3 regions of the Bilifractor sp. LCP21S3_F8 genome follow, and region 1 is predicted to be linked to each of the others. Evidence: predicted binding sites of a transcription regulator. Region 1 holds the regulator's gene; each other region holds the start of a gene.
What was found. Region 1 encodes HrcA, which represses chaperone genes, less so after heat shock. Its sites were predicted from a motif close to TGTTAGCACTCNNNNNNNNNGAGTGCTAACA; they were not measured.
Positions count from the first base shown of each region.

Region 1 (5,678 bases):
GGCAAGAAGCTGGCCATCGTACCGATTCTTCGTGCGGGTCTGGGAATGGTTTCCGGTATCCAGACGCTGATCCCCGCCGCAAAGGTCGGACACATCGGCATGTACAGAGATCCGGAATCCCTTCAGCCGGTGGAGTATTACTGCAAGCTCCCCTCCGACATTGAAGAACGTGAGGTTTTTGTGGTAGATCCGATGCTGGCGACCGGAGGCTCTGCCTGTGACGCGATTCGCCAGCTGAAAAAGCATGGATGCCAGAAAATTCATTTTCTCTGTATCATTGCGGCACCGCAGGGACTGGAGCGCCTGAAGAAGGAACATCCGGATGTATCCATCGTGGTAGGCGCGCTGGACGATCATCTGAATGAACAAGGATACATTGTGCCCGGACTCGGCGATGCGGGAGACAGAATTTTCGGAACAAAGTAAAGCGCCGACATGTTGTGAACGGGGATACACACGGTATAAGCTGCGGATTGCCCATGCTTCGTACACTTGCGATCCTACAGGCGATCTGTCTGCGTTTTCGAAGGGCTTATACACAGAATGCTGGAGGAACGATGTCAGATAAGAGAAAAGACTATATTTCCTGGGATGAGTATTTTATGGCAGTTGCCAAGCTGGCAGGCATGCGTTCCAAGGATCCGAATTCTCAGGTGGGATGCTGTATCGTGAGCCAGGACAACAAGATTCTTTCCATCGGCTATAATGGATTTCCAAGAGGCTGCTCCGATGATGCCTTTCCGTGGGCCAGAAGCAACGAGGATCCGCTGAAGACAAAGTATGTCTACGTGACGCACAGCGAGCTGAACGCGATCCTGAATTACCGGGGCGGAAGTCTCGAAGGGGCAAAGCTGTATGTCTCGCTTTTCCCGTGTAATGAATGTGCGAAGGCAATTATCCAGGCGGGAATCCGGAAGGTTATCTATGATGACGACAAGTATGACAAAACACCTTCCGTCATTGCATCGAAAATGATGTTTCAGGCAGCTGGAGTAGAGTTTGAAAAATATAACTCCTCGGGCAGGATACTCACAATCCGTGTCTGAGAAAAAACAGAATGTCAACACATACAGGTCAGGGTTCAATATTCAGGATAAGGACAAGTGCATCGGCTTTAAAAACCAGACAGGAGGAGACAGGAAATGGTCCGTAAAGAGAACGTTACTTATGTAGATGGCCTTGCAGGAGGAAGAGGAAGAGCAAAGGTTTCCCATATTGTGTCCAGGGAGGAACTTATGGGGCATGGAAGGATGTACGCAAAGGTTACACTTCCGCCAGGCGCAAGCGTAGGCTGGCATCAGCATGTACATGACACGGAGCCTTACTATATTCTGAAGGGCCACGGTGATTTTATTGATAATGACCACAGGATTTATCATGTGTCAGCCGGAGACGTCTGCGTGATTGAGGTCGGACAGTATCACAGCATGGAGAACAATTCGGACGATGATCTGGAGTTCATGGCATTGATCTACAATGAAGCCGGGTATCTGAACGACTGACAGGAACAGATACGTGGTCAGTGCGGCGAAGGACATCTGACACGTGACATATGGCGAGGGACACATGCCATACTACATACTAAGCAGTGACAAGTCCCTGACATTTTAGCCATACTAAGCAGTGACAAGTCCCTGATGTTTATTAATAGAAGCATTACAAAGGATAAAGCTGCGCTCTTGCGCGGTATTATATGCCGACAGGCAGCAGGCTGGAGCAGACAGGGAACTGTGACGGCCTGTTTTTTTTACGCGAACAGTGAGCCGCAGCCGAATGCGAAGTGTTGGATTTTCTGATAGGTCATTCCTTTCGGAGGATTGTTCAAATATTTTTTGCGATGAATTGCCATAAGAATTAACCCGAAAATAATTTGCCATTAGCGCCGCGCTCAATTCACCGCGCAACAGCAAAAGGAGCATTCACCGCATTCAACGCGTGACAGCAAAAGTAGTTGACAAAAAAATAATGCAGTGCTATCTTATGAAACATAGGCGTTAGCACTCTGCAATTCAGAGTGCTGACAAACCGGCAAGGGGAACGATCCTGCCGGAGATCAATCCTCAGAAGGAAGAAAGGAGCCAAGGAGTGGGAGAAGATTTGGATGAACGAAAAAAGACGATTCTAAAGGCTATTATCCAGACATACCTGGAGACGGGAGAGCCTGTCGGATCACGGACAATTTCCAAATACACAGACCTGAATCTAAGCTCCGCGACCATCCGAAATGAGATGTCGGATCTGGAGGAAATGGGGTATATTATTCAGCCGCATACTTCGTCCGGACGGATTCCCTCCGATAAGGGATATCGGCTTTATGTAAACGAGCTGATACAGAAAACAAATCAGGATGCCGAAGCACAGACGCTGATGATTCAGAAAACGGATCGTATGGAAAAGGTACTGAAGCAGGTCGTGGATGTGCTGGCACAGAACACCAATTATGCGACAATGATTGCGGGACCGTCGTATCATCAGAACTCATTGAAGTTCATTCAGTTGTCCCGGATCAATGAGAAACAGCTTCTTGCGGTAGTGGTTGCACAGGGGAATCTGGTCAAAAACCAGATGATTGACCTCAAGGAATCTATTGATGAAGACGATATTCTGAAACTGAATCTGCTTCTGAACAACGAGCTGAACGGAAAGACAATCGGCGAGATCAATCTGGACATGATCACTCGGATGAAGCAGCAGGCAGGCATTCATAGCGAAGTCATCAGCAGTGTGATCGATGCAGTGGCAGAGACCATACAGCCGGGAGAGGAGGACATGCCGATCTATCTGAGCGGTGCGACAAATATTTTCGACTATCCGGAACTTGCGGATTCGAAAAAAGCCAAGGAGCTGATGACCGCGTTCGGAGATAAGAAGGAACTGGCTGAGATGATCCGCGAGACGGCTCCGGGCGAGGAAGCCTCGAACGGGATCACCGCCTATATCGGGAACGAATCCCCGATTCAGGGCATGAAGGACTGCTCCGTTGTCACCGCAAACTACAATCTTGGAAACGGGATGAAGGGAACGGTCGCTATTGTAGGCCCTCGGAGAATGGATTATAAGAAAGTAGTAGAAAATCTGAAGCAGCTGAAATCACAGATGAATGCTCTCTTCGGAAACGGAGACGCCAAGCTCGAGACCTCGTCCGATCATGACATTATCGATGACAGCACAGAGTCCTAGCAGACCGGGATCCGGGAGTACACGAAGAAGTGATTAATCCATGCGGAGATTCACATTAGATTTAGAAGCAATAAAACAGAAAGGCGGGACAGACATGGCAGACGTGAATAACAGCAGGCGGGGCGCCGACGGGGCAGACCCGGAAGCAGAGAGAAAAAAAGCCATGAAGAAGGATAATCATATGAACGAAGAAAATGCAAAAGATACAGAGAAACGTACAGCAGAAGCAGATACGATGAAGGAAGAGAAGACAGAAAAGGAAGACGGAGTTCGTAACGGAAAAGCCGCGGATCAGACCAAAGAGAAGGCAAGGCAGAATGAAGCCGGGAAATCTGATCCCAAAGAGAAGCAGGATGAGGCGAAAAGCGCCGGCTCTGTGGAAAATGGTGATAATGCGAAAGGATCCGGTTCCGGGAAAAAGATAAAAAAGGACAAGAAGGATGAGAAGATTGAAGAACTCACCGACAGACTGCAGCGTCAGATGGCTGAGTTCGACAATTTCCGCAAGCGCACGGAGAGAGAAAAATCCGAGATGTTCGATATGGGCGCGAGAGATGTTATCGAGAAGATCCTTCCGGTTGTCGATAATTTTGAAAGAGGACTTGCCGGAGCGGATGAGTCGGATTCGTTCGTTCAGGGGATGAACAAGATTTACAAGCAGATGACGAAGATCCTGACAGATATGGGCGTTGAGACCATCGAGGCGGAGGGCGCCGAGTTTGATCCGAATCTTCATAATGCGGTGATGCATGAGGACAACCCGGATGTCGGTGAAAACATCATCACACAGGAGCTTCAGAAGGGATATAAGTACAAGGATGTTGTGGTTCGTCACAGTATGGTGAAGGTGGCCAACTGACATTACAGAAAAACAGATCCGATCAGGAGGAAAATAGAATGGGAAAAATTATCGGTATTGACCTTGGTACTACAAACAGCTGTGTAGCCGTTATGGAAGGTGGAAAACCCACCGTTATCGCGAATGCGGAAGGAAGCCGTACGACCCCGTCCGTTGTCGCGTTCACAAAGACAGGAGAGCGTCTGGTAGGTGAGCCGGCAAAGCGTCAGGCAGTTACAAACGCGGATCACACAATTTCATCGATCAAGCGTCACATGGGCTCCGATTACAGAGTTACCATTGACGGCAAGAGCTATACTCCGCAGGAGATCTCCGCAATGATTCTGCAGAAGCTGAAGAGTGACGCGGAAGGCTATCTGGGAGAAAAGGTCACAGAGGCTGTCATCACCTGCCCGGCATATTTCAATGACGCACAGCGTCAGGCAACAAAGGACGCCGGCAAGATTGCCGGACTTGATGTAAAGCGTATCATCAACGAGCCGACAGCGGCAGCGCTGGCTTACGGCCTGGACAATGAGAAAGAGCAGAAGGTTATGGTATACGATCTCGGCGGCGGCACCTTCGATGTGTCCATCATCGAGATCGGCGACGGCGTCATCGAGGTACTGGCTACCGCCGGCAATAACCATCTGGGCGGCGACGACTTTGATAAGAGAGTTGCCGATTATATCGTAAGTGAATTCAAGAAGCAGGAAGGCATCGACCTCTCCGGCGACAGGATGGCGATGCAGAGAATCCGTGAGGCGGCAGAGAAGGCAAAGATCGAGCTTTCCAGCGCGACCACCACGAACATCAACCTTCCGTTCATCACCGCTACGGCGGACGGCGCAAAGCATCTGGATCTCAACCTGACAAAGGCAAAATTCGACGAGCTGACCGCAGATCTTGTGGAAGCGACCGCGGAGCCGGTAAGAACCGCTCTGAACGACGCGGGACTTACCGCATCTGACCTTGCGAAGGTTCTTCTGGTCGGCGGTTCCACACGTATCCCGGCGGTACAGGACAAGGTAAGACAGCTGACCGGACATGAGCCGAGCAAGAACCTGAACCCGGATGAGTGCGTGGCAATCGGCGCATCGATTCAGGGAGGCAAGCTGGCCGGAGATGCTGGAGCCGGAGACGTGCTTCTGCTCGATGTCACACCGCTGACCCTTTCCATTGAGACCATGGGAGGAATCGCGACACCGCTGATTCCGAGAAACACGACAATTCCGACGAAGAAGAGCCAGATCTTCTCCACGGCAGCGGACAATCAGACCGCAGTGGATATCAACGTTGTACAGGGTGAGCGTAAGTTCGCCAGAGACAACAAGTCTCTCGGACAGTTCCGTCTGGACGGAATTCCGCCGGCAATGCGCGGCGTTCCGCAGATCGAGGTAACCTTCGATATCGACGCGAATGGCATTGTAAATGTATCCGCCAAGGATCTTGGAACTGGCAAGGAGCAGCACATCACGATCACTTCCGGATCGAGCATGAGCGACGCGGAGATCGACAAGGCAGTCAAAGAGGCAGCGCAGTACGAGGCTGAGGACAAGAAGAGAAAGGAAGCCGTAGATACGAAGAATGAAGCGGATTCGACGGTATTCCAGGTAGAGAAGGCTCTGAAGGAAGTCGGCGACAAGGTGCCGGCGGATCA
Region 1 is NZ_JBQKIK010000005.1:75,315-80,992, reverse strand. It holds gene upp (uracil phosphoribosyltransferase) at 1-426, shown strand, start outside; gene ACTQ3A_RS03985 (deoxycytidylate deaminase) at 558-1,046, shown strand; gene ACTQ3A_RS03980 (cupin domain-containing protein) at 1,143-1,502, shown strand; gene hrcA (heat-inducible transcriptional repressor HrcA) at 2,086-3,180, shown strand; gene grpE (nucleotide exchange factor GrpE) at 3,362-4,039, shown strand; gene dnaK (molecular chaperone DnaK) at 4,078-5,678, shown strand, end outside.

Region 2 (5,678 bases), on a different contig from region 1:
TCCGGATGTATCGCCGGTGGTAAGGCTTACTTCCACATCAATCCGAACGGTGACGCTGAGCCCTGCGTATTCATTCATTATTCCGGGGCGAATATTCACCAGAACAGTATTCTCGAGTGCCTGCAGCAGCCGCTGTTCAAGGCATATCATGACGGACAGCCGTTCAGCGACAACCTGCTTCGTCCGTGTCCGATGCTTGAGAATCCGGCAAAGCTTCGCGCAATGGTTCATGCGACCGGAGCTAAGTCAACCGATATGTCAGATCCGGAGAATGTAGACCATCTGACACATAAGGTTGAGGAATACGCGAAGAACTGGGCACCGGTTGCCGAGAAACTGTGGGCATCCGATCATCCGGATTATGTTCCGAAGACAGAGGATCAGATTCAGGGTATCAGCGACGAGGGCTGACAGAATCTGTCTGCGGCAGAAGAGAGATATTGAAAAGGAGTGTGTCAAGATTGACACACTCCTTTTTTGTGTGTAAGGTATGTGAGAGAAGATTTTAGGAAGGAACGGGCGGCATCGCGTCTGCCTGATCGCATATGGCAGCAAACAGGAAAAGAAGGGGAAGAAGCGGTGCACGTCACCGGGTGACGAGAGCGGAGAGGAGGAAGATTCTCCGAAACCGTATACTTGCGGGCATAGTGGTTGCCTTTACGGCAGCGTTTGTGGCGATTGCAGCATTCGGCAGCCACGCCGCAGAGGATAATCAGGTGTCAGAGCGCCTTTTTTCCACCTCATATTCAATGAGTGATATGTATAACGACTACAATTCAGCGGATTTTGCATTGGATGGGCAGAAGATGACGTATACGGACAGTGATCATTATTCCAGCCGTATCGGAATCGATGTTTCCGAGCATAATGGGGAGGTTGACTGGGAAGCTGTCCGAAATGCCGGCTATGAATTCGCGTATCTCAGAATCGGATATCGTGGATATGGCAGCGACGGTTCTCTTGTGGAAGACGCTATGTTTGAGACAAATTATGAGGGAGCCAGAAAGGCAGGACTGGATGTCGGCGTTTATTTTTATTCACAGGCGATTGATGAAGCAGAGGCGGAAGAAGAGGCAAAATTTGTGACGGATACACTGAACGGACGCCATCTGGATCTTCCGGCTGCGATCGACATGGAAACGGTGGAAGAGGGCGCTGCGCGGACCGATGGTGTCAGCGGTGACCAGTTCACGCAAAATATCAAGGCCTTTAGCCTCGCAATCGTGGATGCTGGCTATGAACCGATGCTCTATACGAATCTGCACTGGGAGTCGTTTACTCTGGATATGACAAAGCTCTATGATCTTCCGGTCTGGTTTTCCAATTACAGTGCGACGCCGGGCACTCCGTATAAATTCAGGGTATGGCAGTACTCGAATACGGGGACGGTTGATGGAGTCAGCGGAAGCGTGGATCTCGACATCGAAATGACGCCGACGGATGGTTCGGAAGCCTCTGCAGGTGCGGCCGTGGCCTCTTCGGGTTCTGCAGCTCTTTTCCGGGCCAAATGAAGAAAAAGGTAAGATAGATGAATCAGGAACTTCTGGACCGGCTTGGCAGAGTGACAGAGGAGGAACAGCGCATTCTGGACGGTACAGCCGGAATTGAAAAAAAGTTATATGCCTCCGGGGAGGAATTCACCATTGATTATGCGAAGCTGCTGGAGACCGGTCAGCTGATTACGGTGCGGACACATACAAGGTTTGCGCATTTCCCCATGCACAGGCATAATTATGTGGAAGTGATGTACATCTGCCAGGGCTCTGTGACGCATATCATCAACCACAAAAAGATCCGGGTAAGCCGGGGCGAGCTTCTCTTCCTGAATCAGTATACAAGGCATGAGATTCTTCCGGCAGGCAGGAATGATATCGCGATCAACTTTGTGATTCTTCCTGAATTTTTCGATGTTGCCTCTGAGATGATCGGAAGAAACAACGTTCTGGCTGATTTCATCGTCAATACGCTGAGACAGGATGAGAGACGGGGAGAGTATCTTTATTTCAAGGTCGCAGATGTGCTTCAGATACAAAATCTGATCGAAAACATGATCTATTCGCTGATTTCTCAGAAGGAGAATGGCGGAGAGCCCTTCCTGCTGCAGAGGATGAATCGGATCAATCAGACCACGATGGGACTGATTTTCCTGTATCTGCTGGAGGCGGTTCCGAAGGCAGGAACGATGGAACCGGATTCATATGAGAATATGATACTCATGACCTCGCTGCAATATATTGAGCAGAACTATCGGACCGCGACTCTGACCGAGCTTTGCGCTGGACTTTGCCTGCCTTCGCATACGCTGAGCCGTATGATTAAGAAGGCATCCGGAGTGAACTTTAAGGAACTGCTTCAGCGGAAACGCCTGAACAAGGCGGTAGGTCTGCTCTGCGACACGGACCTTCCGGTGAATGATATCATTGATGCGGTGGGGTATGAGAATCACAGCTATTTTCATAGGATTTTTCGCGAGAGATATCAGATGACGCCGAAGGAATTCCGGAGCCGGCACAGGAAAGACTCACGGATACGGCTTTAATACGATACTTATTAAGATGCGATACTTATTAAAGAGAGGAGCCATCCGTGACCGGAATGCCGGTTCGGATGGCTCTGCCGTTTTACTCTATATGATTCTGTGAGAAAGTTAGGAAGGAACAGAATAGTCTTATCCATCGAGGAAGTGAAGAAGAACCAGGATGGTTTTATCCTTCGATGGCAATGGTCTTTTTTGTTTCTTCCTTCTTCGGTACTTCTTTTGGAATACTGAGAGTCAGAATTCCATTTTCAAATTTTGCGTGTATGTCTTCCGGTTCGATGTTTTCACCGACATAGAAGGATCTGGTTACGGTGCCGGTATAGCGCTCACGGCGTACATATCTGCCGTTTTCATCCTTCTTGTCGTTATTCTCGTTTCTTGCTGCGGTGACCGTCAGATAACCGTCTTTAAGCTCGGCGTGTACCTCATCTTTTCCGTATCCCGGAAGTTCCATCTCCAACTGATAGCTGTCCTTTGTTTCCTTAATATCTGTATTCATGCGGTGAGCGGAAGCAGAAGGTGCGTTGAACCAACGTCCATTCCATGCCTGATCCATAAAGTCATCAAAAGTATCTCCAAAAAGTTCCGGCAGTAACATAAGTCATTCCTCCTTTATGTTTTTGATTTTCTGTAATACGAGGCGGCGATTCAGGAAGCCTGTTCCATAGAAGCGATCTTTCTGTGCTGCTTCTGTTTTGTGCCGTTTTATTGCTGTTGTTTTATTGGTACTATTTTATTGGCACTGTTTTATTGTTTCTTTATTGTTGTTTTATGAGTTCCTTCTTTTTGGAACAATTTTGTTATAACACTTGTTACTAGCACTGTCAAGTGGCGAGTGCTAATTTTTCTTAAAAAATAAAACATGATCGCGTGAAAAATCGCGCCGGCTGCAGGAACCGGCGCGAAACAGACTTCTTTTCGGTTATTTCGAGGCGTTTTCAACAGCCTCGAGGAGAGCCCTGGAAAGCTGGTCCGGACAGGAGGTGTTTTTAAATCCGCAGGTTGTACCCTTTAAGATGTCTGCGACTTCAGTTGCCTTGCGGCCCTCGACCAGACGGCTGATGCCGGAGAGATTTCCGTTGCAGCCTCCGGTAAAGCGTACATTTGTGAGAATGCCGTCATTGATGTCGAAATCAATGAGCTGGGAACAGGTTCCTTTTGTTTTGTACTGGTAATGCATAAAAATCCTTCTTTCTGTGCTTATGTGTAATGTTTATGTTATCTCTTTCGCGTGCCTCACACGCGCTCTTATATGTGACCTGCCTTCGTTTTTGAGGAGATGATCAGATCAGGAAGGTCACAGATTCGCCGGACGATTCCATCAGGATCTGTTACACTTCCGAATCCGTAGGATGCCCAGAGGAAGCGTATGGAGGGATCGGGGACTTTGCAATCATTGCGCGATGAATCAAAACATCCGTTTTCCTGTTTCTGCCGGGCCTCTTTCTTCAGGAGACGGTCCGCCTCCCTTGTCGCGTCAAAGTCCGCCTGAATATCGCCGATGTAAAGAGCGTTCTGAAGATGATATTCAGAAGCAATGCGATAGATATTATACGCCTTAAGTCTGTCTGTGTCTCCGGGACAGAGATGATCCGTGATATAGCAGCCAAGACCGGTCAGCCGGAGAAACTGCTCAATATAACCGCTCTGGCAATTACTGACGATGAAGCAGGGAATACCTGGTGGCAGCTGATGCGAGGCTTTTGTGCGGGGCAGACCGGCTTCCGATTCTCCGGATTTCCGGGGGTCGATTCCCGTGAGAGTCTGAAGAGTTCGTTCCAGTCCGTCATAAGGCTCGGGAGGGTTGCGGTCGATTGCAATTTCCTCGGCATCATACCATTGACGAAGGAGATCAGCCTTTTCTGCATCGGGAAGATCCGGAAGCAGATCCTTGGCGATAGTCTCGAGCGGCTTTCCGAATTCACGTCGCAGATCTTCGCTTACAATCCGCGAGCCTGAACCTCCGCCCTCCGGGTGAATCAGATGAAGGGGAGGGAGATGACGGGAGCGGTAGTCCCGGTTCATAGAATCCAGCACGGTATTCCATGCCTCGGCAACAATCGGCGTGGTATCCCAAAGCGTGCCGTCAACATCGAAGATGATTCCGTCTGTCTGCAGTTTGTTCATATAACCTCTTTTCTGTTTGACTCTTGTCTTCTGCTGCAGCTTCCGGATATCTGTGTCACCGGTATTCAGGCAGAAGCGGATGGCCGCGCCTGACGGGAAGTGGAGCTGCTTTTCCTATTGTATATAGGTTATGCGACAGGTGTCAATCTTTATTGCCGTCCAGATTGGGGATTAGGGATATAGCTTATGCGGCAGGTGCCAATCTTTATTGCTGTCCAGACTGGTGTATCGCCCTGAGTGGTTCGGAGTATCTGTTCGATTTACATTGAGTCTGTTATAATGACTCGAAGATGCCTCGGAGAATATCGTGTATAACTGCCAGGTAAAACAATGTGGATAATCAGAGGGTAGAAAATCAGAAGACAGCAGAATCGGAGGAATTTTCAGTGGACAGGAACTCAGAGAATGTGATTCCGGAGGAACTGAGTTTGAAGAAAAAAGTCTCGGAGGACAGGTTCGGGGAGATGCGGCGGATTATACTTCCTCTGGGCAGATGGTATCAGAAGAACAGGAGAGATCTTCCCTGGAGAAGGGAGAAAAATCCGTATCACACATGGATATCGGAGATTATGCTTCAGCAGACCCGGGTGGAGGCAGTGAAGGAGTATTACACTAAATTTCTGCTTGCGCTTCCCACGGTCAGAGACCTTGCGTGCTGCCCAGAGGACCGCCTCATGAAGCTGTGGGAGGGCCTCGGGTATTACAGCAGAGTCCGGAATATGCAGAAAGCCGCAATCCAGATCATGAATGATTTCGGAGGAAAGATTCCGGACGACGTGAAGACACTGAAAACCCTTAAAGGGGTCGGAGACTACACAGCCGGAGCAATCGCTTCGATTGCATTCGGAAAGCCGCAGGCGGCAGTAGATGGGAATGTACTCCGGGTAATAACCCGGGTACTGGCAGATTCCTCTGACATCACAAGGCAGAAATACCGCAAAGAGATTGAAGACAGTCTGACAGGGGTGATGAAGCTGGAGTTATCTGGCAGCACAGCAGAGAATCCGATTAC
Region 2 is NZ_JBQKIK010000001.1:29,596-35,273, forward strand. It holds gene ACTQ3A_RS00130 (radical SAM protein) at 1-411, shown strand, start outside; gene ACTQ3A_RS00135 (glycoside hydrolase family 25 protein) at 546-1,511, shown strand; gene ACTQ3A_RS00140 (AraC family transcriptional regulator) at 1,529-2,539, shown strand; gene ACTQ3A_RS00145 (Hsp20/alpha crystallin family protein) at 2,706-3,137, opposite strand; gene ACTQ3A_RS00150 (TIGR03905 family TSCPD domain-containing protein) at 3,462-3,719, opposite strand; gene ACTQ3A_RS00155 (HAD family hydrolase) at 3,788-4,666, opposite strand; gene mutY (A/G-specific adenine glycosylase) at 5,053-5,678, shown strand, end outside.
Region 2: ACTQ3A_RS00145 (Hsp20/alpha crystallin family protein) is a predicted target of HrcA. The motif match lies at 3,353-3,383, and genes of this name have one in related genera.

Region 3 (5,678 bases), on a different contig from region 1:
TGATCTCCGAGCAGCGTGGCATCCTTTTCCTTATTCAGAAGCATAAACGCTCCCTCCGGTGTGTGATAGGATTCATTCATTGTTCCGGATACACAGTCAGTCTCGTAAGCCACCTGACCATTGACGTACACCCAGATATGCTGCCGGCTCAGATCCGCCTCGACGTAATTCTGTCCGAATCCGTTGTTGTCATCCGGAGATGCATACGCCGTAACACTGTATACCGGCTCCCTGGTCGTAACCGCCCCGCTGTTCAGTTCGTCGGTCAGCTGAGATATTTCTGCTGACTGGTTCACCTCGTAGCCGTAGTACCCGGTACCCTTGATGGTGACGTCCCCGATTCCAGTTGCATGGAAGGTCCGATCAGCGTTGACCGTGTCGGTATCCGCCGCCAGCTGAGCCACATAATCCGCGATATGCTGGTTCCATGCCGCGTCGTCCTTCGTCCAGGAGCCATCCGCATTCTGCGTCAGCCAGTTCACCGTCGTTGATCCGTCAAGTGTGCGTGTAGATGTCGGAAGGGTATACGTGATGCTTGCGCTGACCGCCTGATTCAGGGCAGCGAGCTGCTGATTCAGAGCTTCATTGTCCGCAGAAATCTCCGCGTTCTGATAGATTCCGTCTGTTGTCGTTAGATCCAGTTCCTTCTGACAGCCGGACACCGCGCTCTCCACCGCGCGCAAAACTGCTCCCTTATCCAGTACCGTGCCGTCCGACTGAGGTACAATTGCAAATCCACTGTCCGTTTTCTCGATTCTTGCGTTGACCGGCTGCGTCATATTGGCATCCTGCATCTCCGGAAAGTTGTTCACCATGTTCTGGAGGTCCGACACCTTGTAGAGAAAATCACCGTTTGGAGTTGTAACGGTGCGCTGCTCCGACTCATCCGTGCTGTCCGCATCCGAACTCACCCTGTCTGTGAAAACACCCCGGATTACTTCCTGTCCGTTCCGGAATTTCACGGTAAGACTGTAGTCCTCACCAGGTGTTTTCTTCAGCTCTGTCTCTTCCGAATCCGCCGATTGTGTGTCCGAAGCTTCAACAGAAAGAGCCGCCACGCTTCCAATAGATTTATGATTGTGATTGGAGCTCCCCGCTCCCTTTCCTCCGATAACGAACAGACCACACAAAATTCCTATCGCTGCGATCAGACACACAAGCGGGAGAACCAGTCTGCGATACCGTCCTTCAGATTTCCTTTTGTTTGTCCCCATACGAATTCCTCTTATCCGTTCCGAACTCTTCTTTATAAAGCTCTTCTTTAATAAAACTATTCTTTATAAAACTATTCCTTATAAAATAAATAAAGAATATTCTATCTTCTGCAGGTCTCACCAGCTTCAGGGTCTTTCTGTATTCCGTCCTGAAACACGTATTTTCAATATTATAAATCTCTTCAGCCTTCCCGTCTATCCTGTAGACACTTTTTATACATAATGTATTTCTCAATGTACCTTTAATTGTTATTATATAGTGTGTACTATACAGTGTAGTACACACTATGTCAATCCCGTGTCATGAACTTTCTTTTTCAATAATTCAACGATCGCAACATCAACATCATATCTTAAATACACAAATGAAACCTTTTCCATTCGCAGTTTCGCTGTGTGTTTATATGGAAAGTATGCACGCGCAAAATACCCGATACGATTTTAAAAAAAACGCTTGCGCGCAATTTAATTTTGTGATACATTGTAATTGTTCAATACAGGCAATACAAAAACTTATCAGCGAATACAGATAAACCACAGGAGGAATAACACCATGGTGAAAATGATCAATCAGAACGATTTCGACGCGGAGGTAATGCAGGCAAAGGGTCTTGTCGTTGTAGATATGTACGCGGACTGGTGCGGTCCCTGCAAAATGATGGCTCCCGTTATGGACAGCCTCTCCGAGGATTATGATGATGTCAAGTTTGTAAAGATCAACGTAGACAATAATCCGGATGTCGCTGCAAAATTCGGCGTACAGAGCATCCCGAACTTCGTATTCATTAAGGACGGCCAGAAGGTCGATCAGGTGGTCGGCGCAAGAGACTCTGAGAGCTTTGAGGCAATCATCGACAGGAATAAATAATAAGTCGGATCTGGAACTTTTGCCGGACTGTGATCATCACAGTCCGGCGTTTTTTTGTCTCAGGCTTCACGGCCACAAACAAGCTGTGATGGATGTCTGAAAAAGTTTTTTAAAAAAATTAGCACTCACCTATTGACAGTGCTAATAACCGGTGCTAGTATACATAATGTCAGAAGAAAGCAGATGATAATCCAAACAGCATAGTGGCTGAGAGGGGGATGAAGAAAAATCATCCGATTCTGAGAAGTGCCGCAAGGAATCCACTGCAGCTCTTCTGTTAGAAAATAAATGTGAAATTACATGAACTCATTCAGAGAAACAGGCATTTTCGAAACGGAACGAATGAGCAGAAGGAGGAATGACTTATGATGTATATGCCAAGTATTTTCAGAAATGATTTTGTAAATGATTGGACAGATGATTTCTTCCAGGCACCGTTTTTTGAGGAAAATGGAGTGATGAAGACAGACATCAGGGAAGACGAAAAGGGCTATGACTTTACGGTTGAGCTTCCCGGATTCCGCAAAGAGAATATTTCCCTGAGCCTGAATGAGGGTGTTTTGAATATAAAGGCCGTGAAGGATTCCAAGGAAAAGGACGAGAAGGAAAAGGACGGCAAAATCGTTCGGATCGAGAGATACAGCGGGAATATGGAGCGCAGTTTCTATGTCGGCGATGATGTTTCCGAGAACGACATCACGGCAAAATTCGACAACGGCGTTCTGAATATTCATATTGCAAAGAAAGAACCGCAGACTCCTGAACCGAAGAAGATTGCGATAGGCTGATAACTGATCCGTTCAGACAGCTGAAAGCAGTGTCAGACAGGGTCAAGCGACACCCGGAAATCAAGGAAACGAGATAAAACACGCTGCGCGAGTTTTATCTCGCTATCGCGACGCTCGCCGCACACGAATACTTCGCATTCGGCTGCGGCTCACTGTTCGCGTAAATTTATAAGCTGTCATGTCACTGAGAGATTCAGTCGGCGTGACAGCTTTTTGAGAATACAGAATAAAATTTTCATCCATGCAGGCATGAGGCAATATATCACAGCCGCATCACGATGAACCGAGGGAATAAACAATCAGAGGCGTATAATATATGAGCATAGCATTAAACAGAAGGGGTATGAAATCCAGGAGAGGAAGAAGGTGAGATAATTATGAAGAAGGATTTTTACGAGGTGCTTGGTCTTCCCAAAGGAGCTGATGAGAACGCGATCAAGAAAGCCTTCCGTCAGCTGGCAAAGCGCTATCACCCGGATATGAATCCCGGCGATAAAATGGCCGAGAAGAAATTCCAGGAGGTCAATGAAGCGTATGCTGTCCTCAGCGATCCTGAAAAGAAGCGGATCTATGATAAGTGTGGCATGGCTGCATTTGAGAATGGCATGGATCCGAAAAAATATGAAGAGGCATATGATGCGTACGGCGGCAGAAGCGATTTTGGCGGCGGCAGGGCCGGAGCTGAGGATTTCTTCCGCAACTTCACAGGGGGAAACGGCGGAACGAGCTATAGTTATCAATCCTACGGCCCGGATGGCAGGAAATATCAGTCCTTCCATTTTAACGGAGATGGCGCAGATGACATCTTCGGCCAGATGTTCGGAAATATGTTTCATGGCAAAACCGGAGACTCCTTCAGACACGGCCGTGCCTCTGAAGGTTACTCATCCGGATCAGGGTTCAGCGGCTTTGGACAGGACGGAACCGGTGGATTTTATGAAGGCATGGACAATGCCGACTACGACCTTCATTCAGAAATCACCATCGGCTTCATGGATGCGGTCAACGGATGCAGCCGGAAGGTACAGCTTTCTTCCCCGGATGGCCATGTAAGCACTCTGGAGATCCGCATACCGGCAGGCATCGAAGATGGCAAATCCATACGTCTGAGAGGTAAGGGCCATCAGAAACCGAATGGTGCCAGTGGTGATCTGATCATCAAGGTTAATGTTCAGAATATGCCCGGATTCGAGCGTAAGGGAAATGATTTGTATACAACCGCAAAGATTCCATACACGACAGCAGTCTTCGGCGGCGAGACCGAGGTTCCCGTACTCAACGGAAGAGTCGTGTGCAGAATTCCGAAGGGCACACAGTCCGGAAGCAAGATCAGATTGAAAGGCAAAGGCGTAAAAGATATGAAAGGCGTCTGCGGGGATGAATATGTCACGATTGAGATTGCGGTTCCAAAGGTTCTCACGCGCGAAGAACAGAAAGCACTGAAGGCATATCAGGCCGCGGAGAACCGAAGCGGCACAGCCGCTTCCGGTGACTAATCCAACCCGCAGGAACAAATCTGACCATGCACAAAGAACAAAGGAGACAGACCGGATCCGCATCCGTCCTGTCTCCTTTAATTTACGCGAACAGTGAGCCGCAGCTGAATGCGAAGTATTCGTGTGCGGCGAGCGTCGCGATAGCGAGATAAAACTCGCGCAGCGTGTTTTATCTCGCTTTTACTCCTCGAAGATACACCCGGATCTTCTTTACGTTACACCCGGATCTTTCCGTTACACCCGGACCTTTCCATTACACCCGGATCTTTCCGTTACACCCGGATCTTTCTGTCGCATTCAGAGTTTTTCTCTTTCCGGGGCACTGCGATGAGCTTACAGATCCGGTTTCCTCTGGCTGAGAATTTTTTCTCATATTCCGTCATGATATTTCCCTGATTCATCTCCGGGTCATTGTGAAGATCAAAGGTATACTGCAGAAGCTTCCAGCCGTTTTCACGAATCTCTTCCAGCGAAAAATCAAAGAGCTGCCGGTTATCGGTTTTGAATTCCAGCCGTGCTTCCCTGCTCATGATTTTCTCGTAAAGTTTCAGAAATCCGGACGATGTCAGACGTCTCCCCGCGTGACGGTCCTTCGGCCACGGATCCGAAAAATTCAGATAGATCCCGTCGACCTCCCCCTCTCCAAATACCTCTGTCAGTTGTCTTGCGTCCATCCGGAGAAAACGAAAATTGCAGTTCCTCATCAACCCCGGCCTTTCCTTCACATCTGCGGATAGGCCATGAACATTCTCCGGATCTGCTCCTGCCCGAATTCTCGCTCGCATCTCCGCCTTCTGAACCGCCCGGAACAGAACGCTGTCATACATCTCGATTCCGATAAAATTGCGGTCCGGGTACGCCTCCGCCATATCCATCAGAAAATGTCCCTTTCCCATCCCGATCTCAATATACAGCGGCTGTTTCTTCTCAAAAACACCGTCCCACCTGCCACGGAAATTCTCCGGATTCTGTATGCAGTACTCACTGCTGCGAATCACATCCGCAGCACCCGGTATATTACGCAGCCTGCTCATCTATTTTCTCCTCCATTATCCTCTGTATCCGCTTCATCAGCTTCACCTTTATCTGCTTCATCTTATCTGCTTCACCTTATCTGCTTCACCATTGTCTGCTTCACCTTTATCTGCTTCGTCTTGATCTGTTTCATCTTTATCCACACCCGCTTTATCCCCATCCGGCATCCACCTGCCCTGCATCGAATCATCTGGTTCTCCCGGCGAACCCCGCCGCACAATCCAGCCCTGTCACAGTTCTCCAGCCGGGAGGTGACTCCATATACACTCCATATAGC
Region 3 is NZ_JBQKIK010000009.1:89,567-95,244, forward strand. It holds gene ACTQ3A_RS06390 (L,D-transpeptidase family protein) at 1-1,214, opposite strand, end outside; gene ACTQ3A_RS06395 (hypothetical protein) at 1,189-1,449, opposite strand; gene trxA (thioredoxin) at 1,702-2,082, shown strand; gene ACTQ3A_RS06405 (Hsp20/alpha crystallin family protein) at 2,448-2,870, shown strand; gene ACTQ3A_RS06410 (DnaJ C-terminal domain-containing protein) at 3,248-4,366, shown strand; gene trmB (tRNA (guanosine(46)-N7)-methyltransferase TrmB) at 4,639-5,400, opposite strand.
Region 3: ACTQ3A_RS06405 (Hsp20/alpha crystallin family protein) is a predicted target of HrcA. The motif match lies at 2,199-2,229, and genes of this name have one in related genera.